Regions from separate parts of the Pseudoalteromonas galatheae genome, predicted to be linked through region 1. Evidence: riboswitches for the same ligand, from Rfam matches in the RefSeq annotation. Region 1 holds a riboswitch; the other holds the start of a gene.
The links. A riboswitch is a leader RNA that binds a small molecule or an ion and turns the genes downstream of it on or off. The one in region 1 is predicted to bind lysine.

Region 2: it holds a riboswitch for lysine, as region 1 does, so the genes downstream of both, lysC (lysine-sensitive aspartokinase 3) here and dapA (4-hydroxy-tetrahydrodipicolinate synthase) in region 1, are expected to answer to the same signal.

What each region holds. Positions count from the first base shown of each region.
Region 1 covers NZ_PNCO02000001.1:4,027,024-4,031,226, reverse strand. Annotated here, with positions in the region: gene CWC29_RS17975 (response regulator) at 1-1,190, opposite strand, end outside; lysine riboswitch at 1,333-1,510, shown strand; gene dapA (4-hydroxy-tetrahydrodipicolinate synthase) at 1,626-2,510, shown strand; gene CWC29_RS17965 (2,3,4,5-tetrahydropyridine-2,6-dicarboxylate N-succinyltransferase) at 2,521-3,261, shown strand; gene CWC29_RS17960 (PLP-dependent decarboxylase) at 3,261-4,203, shown strand, end outside.
Region 2 covers NZ_PNCO02000001.1:2,074,836-2,079,038, reverse strand. Annotated here, with positions in the region: gene CWC29_RS09135 (hypothetical protein) at 1-566, opposite strand, end outside; gene nhaD (sodium:proton antiporter NhaD) at 723-1,970, shown strand; lysine riboswitch at 2,116-2,286, shown strand; gene lysC (lysine-sensitive aspartokinase 3) at 2,375-3,721, shown strand; gene CWC29_RS09120 (DUF924 family protein) at 3,844-4,203, shown strand, end outside.

The sequences.
Region 1 (4,203 bases):
GTGCCTTGAAAGTGCTCGCTATGCATAGATTCTCGTAACAGCTGATAGTCAAACCCAGGTCCAGTATCTTCAACTACAAACTCTAAAAATGACACATTTTCATCCACAATGAGATCTGCAAACACCTGAATACTGCCATATTCGGTAAACTTAGTTGCATTATTGACCAATTCACTGATTAACCAACTAACACGCTTACCGTCACAGTAACAAGTCACATCTAACTCGTTACTTAACGCCAGATTAAAAGCGAGAGATTTCTTGTGTGCGGTTAATTGAAAGGCAATACAGGCTGACTTTATTAGTGCGCGCAACGCGACCCGATGGCGCTCAATTACAACCTCTTGCTCGGAAAGGTTATTAAAGTCTTGAACGGAATAAAGTAATACGTCCAATTGATTTGCTGCATTTTTCACATGTTGTAATTGCTGAGAATCTTTATTATTTAGGTATTCATCCAGATACCCCTGAATGGCCTGCAATGGCGTTCTTAGCTCGTGACTGACACGCGCTAAAAATCGTGATTTTGAGTGTAATGCATCGTCGGCAAGCTTTCTTGCCGCCTCTAATTTGTCAAGTGCTTCAGCTATTTCTCGCGCCATTGGGCGAAATATAAACTTGGCTTCGATAAGCAATAGCAACAGTCCAAGCAGCCAAATTAACAGCTCTATTTTCCTCACCATCTCTGTTTTACTTCGCGCGTGCTGCTCGAACAGTGTAACGGCATTATCAAGATTTGGAAGTAAGTGCTGAGATGCGATAAAAATTTGCGCCACTAATTGAGGAGCTGGTTGCTGTAATTGTGACCTTGCCAAGGTAATAAAAGCTTTACTCTGAACATCTAACTGCACAGGTCCTTGATAGTAAAATACTTCGAGGGCTTCATTTAAATAAACCGCCTCACCACGCTCTATTTTGGTTAAAAAGTCATGATTACTCTCAAATTTGTCAATCGCTTGGCGCAGTGCTTCACTATCTCTTTTATCCTCTTGTGCACTAAAAAGTGCGATACGCTGAGACAACATCCGCTGCATACCTGCAATATTAATTACCCGTGCGTCTTGGCTCTGTTGATACAGTAGATACTGCATTACCCCCATCGCCATCGATAACAAAATAGCCATAGCTAATAATGCCCCGATATAACGATTTTTAACTTTATTTATTAACGACATATTTTTGTTTTTCATCTCATAGCGTTGTCTCAGCCGCAATCTTAAGTGTAGTTAACAATCGCATTATTTACAGCCCAATACTTGACACCTAGACGGCCAAAATGTTTCAATGCGCGCTCACCCTATTTAGATAGTTTGATGCTACGGCGTCAAACTGAGGGCTGGAAGAGGTGCGTTATTCAGGTAACTAAGTGAAGGAGAGCAAACTCCGTTGCAGCTTAGTGAGGGGAATACACGCCGAGAAATTGAGTACTTTTTGCTAATACTCGTTTCGGGCGACTGGGCTGAATCCCAGCGACTGTCACCAACATACTTGGTGGAGAGCTTCTGGTCTTAGAAAAATAAGGCCATTGGCTGCCTTATCCTTTTTAAGTCCATTGCTCTTCGAATTTTAACGGTTCGAAGTTTGGACACCCTCCTAACTCCGAACATGATTTAAGTTCGGTAGAGATGAAATCACAATTCAACTTATCTGACTATCCACTGTGGACGGCCTTAGTAACACCTTTTGATGCTGAAAATCAGGTTGATTTTCACGTGTTAACGGCGCTTGTACGCGATCAAGAGCGGGCTCGTAACGGCATTCTTTTACTTGGCAGTACCGGCGAAGGCTTGGCGCTCACCCAGCAAGAGCAGCAACAAATCGTTGAGTTTGTTTGCCAGCTCGCGCCAAGCGTACCACTCATGATTGCCGTTGGCGGCAGTAATCTTGAGCAGCAGGTACAGTGGGTGCGCTTCTGTAATACGCAGCCCATTCATGCACTTTTGCTTGGCTCACCAATCTACGCAAAGCCCGGCAAAGTCGGTCTGGCACATTGGTTTAGCACACTACTTGATGAAAGTCACAATCCTTGCATGCTCTACAACGTACCTGGTCGCAGTGCCGTTGCTATCGCTCCTGAACTACTCGGCGAGCTAGCTTGCCACCCTAATCTGTGGGCACTAAAAGAAGCCAGTGGTGATATTGCCACCTTTGAAGCATTTCGTCAGGCAGCGCCTGATGTCGCAATCTATAGCGGCGAAGATGGCTTAATGCCCTACTTTGCACAAGCTGGTGCAACGGGTCTAGTGTCTGTCGCAGCAAACGCATGGCCGCAGCAAACCGCGGAATTTGTAAGGCGCTCGTTAAGCGGCACTTCTCCTAATTTATTTACCATCTGGTCAGAAGCTGCAAATAGCTTATTTGCAGTGGCAAATCCTATTCCGGTCAAAGTGTTAATGCATTTACAGGGCAAGCTCACAAGTCCTAACTTGCGCCCGCCACTGACACATTTAGAACTCACCCATACCGATGCGATCACTCGCGCGAACGAAACGATTTTATCTTGGAACTAAGGCAGTAAATATGAGCTGGTTAACTCTACTAAACGATTTAGAAAATGGCACAGTACGTGCTGCAACACAGGATGAGCAAGGCCATTGGCATGCTAACGTAGAAGTCAAACAAGGGATCCTTGAGGCATTTAGAAATGGCGTAAATACGGAATTCCCAGGTGGATTTGTTGATAAGGATAACTTAGCACCACGCGGATTTGCTGCCCAAGATGGCGTTCGTATGGTTCCTGGCGGAAGCAGTGTAAGACGTGGCGCTTACGTCGCAGCGGGCACAATCATTATGCCACCGGCTTATGTCAACATTGGTGCCTATATTGATTCAGGTACTATGGTAGATAGTCATGCGTTGGTTGGTTCTTGCGCGCAAATTGGTAAAAATGTCCACCTTAGCGCAGCGGTGCAAGTGGGTGGTGTATTAGAACCAGTTGGAGCAAGCCCTGTTGTTGTTGAAGACGATGCCTTTATTGGTGCCGGCTGTGTATTGGTTGAAGGAGTTGTTGTTAAACGCGGTGCCGTATTAGCACCGGGTGTGCGCCTTTCAGCAAGTATTCCTGTCTATGACTGCGTGAACGAGCGCTTACTTGACAAAGGTGAAGCCATCCCTGAAAACGCGATAGTGATCCCGGGCTCCCGTCCAGCCTCAAGTGAGTGGGCACGAAAGCAAGAACTAAGTATGTCATGCGCACTTATCGTAAAATACCGTGATGAACAAAGTGATGCATCACTGGCGCTGGAAGAGGTTTTACGCTAATGACTTGGTTGAGCACGTCACAGCGAACCGCAGCTGAGGCATTGATCCAGCAACAGGACACGCCTCTCTTTTGCTACGATTTAGATAAGCTAAGTGCGCATGTTAAGCCCTTAGTTGATCAGCAAATCGTTAGGCTTTGGTATGCCGTAAAAGCGAATCCGCTATCACATATCATTCAAACCCTAGATGACGCTGGGTTTAACTTTGATGTGGCATCTAGCGGCGAGCTTGATCAGGTGTTATCTCAAGGGATCGCACCTGAGCGCGTGCTCAACACCGGCCCTGCCAAATCACTTAAGCAGATCCGTCATTTTGCAACACAAGGCGTACGTATTTTCGTGGCTGAAAGTCACAATCAAGTACGCTGGTTAAATCAAGTAGCCGAAGAGTTTGAGCTTCAATTTGAAGTTTTACTGCGGGTGCAGTTACGCTTTGATAAAGCAGAGCACAATCCACTTGGTGGCAATACACTGACTCCTTTTGGTCTCGGTGCTGAGCAATGGCAAGCCCTAACTTTAAGTGACTACACCCACCTAGATTTTGTCGGACTGCATATTTTCCAGTGGGGCAATATGCTCTGTAGCGATACACTCGCTGAACTTTGGCAGGCTATGGTTGCACCTTTAGTTCAGCTCGCTGCTGATTTAGATATTACTCTAAAGGTACTCGACTTAGGTGGTGGTCTTGGCATCCCCTATGATAGGCAAAGTCCTTCTCTCGATTGGCAGAAATTATTAGACACGCTCGCATCGATAAAATCCGCCACGCAAGTGGAAGAATTATGGATGGAATTAGGCCGCTATGCGGTTGGCGAATGTGGTTTTTATCTCAACCCTGTGGTGGAACAAAAGCAAAACTACGGTGAACAACAACTGATTGTCGCAGGCGGTGTCAACCATCTGTTGCGTCCAGCCGTTACCGGACAAGCGTTCCCAGCTGAAT
Region 2 (4,203 bases), 2.0 Mb from region 1:
ATATCGACCATTTCCAGCATAGGTTCGATATATTCGTCAAACGCTTCCAATACCGCTTTATATCTCATGCCAAGAGACAGCGTTGAGGTGTCTGATTTGGCTTGCTCCACGAGGTTCATGATAGCGCTTTCGTTATGCTCGAACAGCTTAACAATTTTACGAACGCGTTCGTCCATAATGCGGCTAAAACGGCGTAGCTCAGAGTAGTCAGCCTCTTCACCGGCTTGTGCGATGCGATTACCTAATCTTTCTAAGTCTTTTACCAGCACCGTGATCTCTTCCGCTAAACCAAGGCTTTCTTCTTGCAAGAGGAAGCTGGCAAAGTCAGCGATTGCACGGTTGATCTCTAACTGTGAGGACTTAGCTAAAGGAATAATAATTTCTTGCTGGAGTAATCGATTGGTTTCTTTATAAATTCGTTCACTCGACCAGCTTGGGTTTTTCTGTTTTAGGATGTTTTGTACATCTTTTAGACTGAAATCAGCGAGCTTAAATCGTTTAAAAAGTAGCTCCAACACATTCCAGTGCTCATTTATCGTATTTAATAATTTTTTAGCTGGGATCATAACTTTCCAAGGTATAGTAGCTAGGCTACATCACAACTTCATCAATTTGTCACAAAATGTTTATCGTACGTAGCATGGGGACTGTGATGGTGCTAGAATCCGCCGCGAAAACGAACCCACCCCTTGTTACATTTAATTACAGGTTGTTTGCGCATTATGGTCACGCCCATTATTCTAACCCTGATCGCCATCGCTTTTATACTCATCGTTATAGAAGATATTATTCACGTAAACAAGGCCAAAACAACGCTTTTTTTTGGCACTTTATGTTGGATTATCGCCTTTATCTCTCCGATTAATGGCCAAAGCCCAGAAATTGTACAAATTGAGCTAGACCACAACATTTTGGAAATCGCAACTTTATGGTTGTTTTTAATGGCTGCAATGACATTTGTTGCCTATTTGAACTCAAAAGGATTCATCCAAAATATTGTTCATCGGATCATGCCAACCCATATTAGCGAACGCAAGCTAATGTTTTTGGTTGGTGCTTTTGCATTCATATTTTCATCCATCTCGGATAATATTACTGCGACGCTTATTTCATTAGCTGTTGTCATGTCTTTGAAACTTGACCCGAAAAAGTTAATAAAATATGCGACGTTAATTATCTTTAGTGTCAATTCGGGCGGCGTATCATTGATCACCGGTGATGTAACCACCTTGATGATATTTTTGGCCGATAAAGTCACGATCCCAGACCTTTTATTGCTGATCATGCCGTCGATGTTGAGTGTATTTGTGTTAGCAGCCATGCTTTCTATTGGTATGAATGAAAAAATTACCTTTGAAAAGGCTGAATTACGCAGAATTGAAAAGACTGATATCACCATTGCGCTCATCTTCTTATCAACCATTTTTGCTACGTTATTCTTAAGCGTGCAATACCATGTACCGCCGATGCTGACTTTCTTATTTGGCTTGTCTTTGATGTTCTTAATGGCGCAATTCTTGATGCGTAAGAAGGACGTCAATAAAAAAATCATCGACTATATCCGTGAAATTGAATACGACACGTTATTGTTCTTTGTGGGTGTGCTGTTATTAGTTGGAGCGTTGAAAGAGGTCGGTGTACTGTCTAAGTTTACCGATTTATACCTGCATCTTGCACCGGAATACGCAAACTACTTGGTCGGTTTAATGAGTGCGGCGGTAGATAACGTGCCTTTGACGGCTGCGCTATTAAAAGCAGACATTACGATGACTCCAGCGCAATGGCTAACCTTTACTTATGCGACTGGCGTTGGTGGCTCTATGCTCATCATTGGTTCTGCAGCGGGGATCATTGCAATGAGTAAGGTTAAAGCCTTAACCTTCTCAAGCTATCTTAAAATGAGTATCTACCTGCTTATCGCTTATACCATTGGATATAGTGGCGCGTACTTCGCGGGTCAGCTTATTTAAGACTAATGGATTTAATTTTTTACCGCTTTGGGATAAGTTTTTCATAAATAACTTGACACCTAGACGGCTAAAAGATAATTTTCTTACATCGCCCGCATTGATTGCGGGCTTTTATTTTGCTTTTATTCAGATTAACAAAGGCAAAATAAACAGAAGAGGCGCGATGCTTAGGTAGTTAGTGTGAGGTGACGAGACCAATGACCACTAGTGAGGGAAGTATTCGCCGAGGAGAAAAGTTGCTCGTCGCAGCGATTCTTCGGTTTACGAGGCTGAATCCTCGGAACTGTCACCGTATTGGTGGAGAGCTTCTGGCAAAGGTCATTTCAAGCATTCGTCTTTCTAGAAATCCCATGCCGAGTTCTCCTTATAAAATTTGACTGTGGCAACAGTCGAGAGGAGAGAAAATGAATTCGCAGTATGTTGTAGCCAAATTTGGCGGTACCAGTGTCGCTGACTTTGAAGCTATGTCTCGTTGTGCTCATATTGTTCGTGACAACCCAAATGTTCGCGTAGTGGTTGTTAGTGCATGTGCTGGCGTAACCAATCACCTTGTCACGCTCACTCAACAAAAAGAAGATGAAGCCGGGCGTAAAGCAGTTGTGGCAGCGGTAGATAACATACAGCAGGCAATTATTGATCAAGTGTCGTTGGATGCTGATCTTGCTGAGGGTTACAAGCAAACCTTCAGTGAATTTGAAAGCCTTGCGAGTTTACCAGCACTTAGCAGACAGCAATGCGATGAAATGTTGAGTTTTGGCGAGCGTTTTTCTTCTTATTTGTTTACCCAAATACTACGTAATAACCAGGTTCAGGCATCGCGCTTTGATGTGCGCAAGGTACTTAAAACAGATAATCAATTTGGTAAAGCGAATCCGAATGTCGCAGCGACGCGTAAAGCTGCGCAAACCAATTTGGTCGCGCTACTTGGCGATACAGTGCAAGTGACACAAGGGTTTATTGGTAGTGACCAATACGGTCAGACGACTACGCTTGGTCGTGGCGGTTCTGACTATAGCGCTGCACTGTTGGCTGAGGCAATTGATGCGTCAAGTGTACACATTTGGACCGATGTTGTTGGTATTTTTAGTACTGATCCGCGTTTGTGCGCAAAGGCTAGACCAATTCCTCGTTTGAGTTTTGATGAAGCGGCAGAAATGGCGACATTTGGTGCTAAGGTGTTACATCCCGCAACTATATTGCCAGCGAGTCGTAAAGGTATTTCAGTATTTGTTGGTTCAAGTCGTGACCCGCAAGCGGGCGGCACTTGGATTGAAAAAGAGAAAACGGCGCAAGCAGGCATTCGCGCTGTGACACAACGTAAAAACCAAATACTATTGACGCTAAAGAGTCCAGAAATGCTCCTTGCTAGCGGCTTTTTGGCTCGTATCTTCACCATTTTAAGTAATTACAATATATCGGTTGACTTAGTAACGACTTCGGAAATTAGTGTCGCGCTCACACTAGATAATGCGCCGAATGCTTCACGGCCAGAGTTAGAACAAGCTTGTTTGGATGAACTTGGCGAGTTTTGTCATGTGACTGTCGAAAATAATCTTACTTTGGTGGCCATGATCGGCTCTGAAATTCAGTTGAAGAAGTGCCAACTTAACCTGATGGATGTGTTGTCAGAGTTTAATATTCGACTAATATGCCATGGTGCGAGCAAGCACAACTTGTGCTTTTTGGTTGAACAACATGAGTCAGATCAGGTTGTACAGTCAATTCATGCAAAATTACTAGAGGTCGCGTAAGTAACTCCGTTGCTTGTGTTGCACTAATAAAAAAGTTGCATTATTGAGTTTGGGGTGGCACTTTGTTGATAACGTTTAGGGTTTGTTGACCTTTAAGTTTGTTTATCCCTAGGAGTGCCATCATGAATTATAAAGACGTCTACGAGTTTTGGTTTGTTGAATGCACAGAAGTTGACTGGTGGAAGAAGTCTGCGGACTTTGATCGCATAATAAAAAATCGCTTCGGTATTTTGCACCAAATGGCGCATCAAGGTGAGCTTTCGAGTTGGAGAGCGACACCACTTGGCGCGCTGTGCGAAATCATTATCTTAGATCAGTTTTCACGGAATATATTCAGAGACACTCCAGAGGCATTTGCCAGTGACCCTCTGGCGCTATGCCTCACTCAGCATGCCATTGAAAAGGGCTATCACCGCCAGCTAAACGACACTGAATTGATGTTTTTATACCTACCCATGATGCATAGTGAAAGTCGCATCATC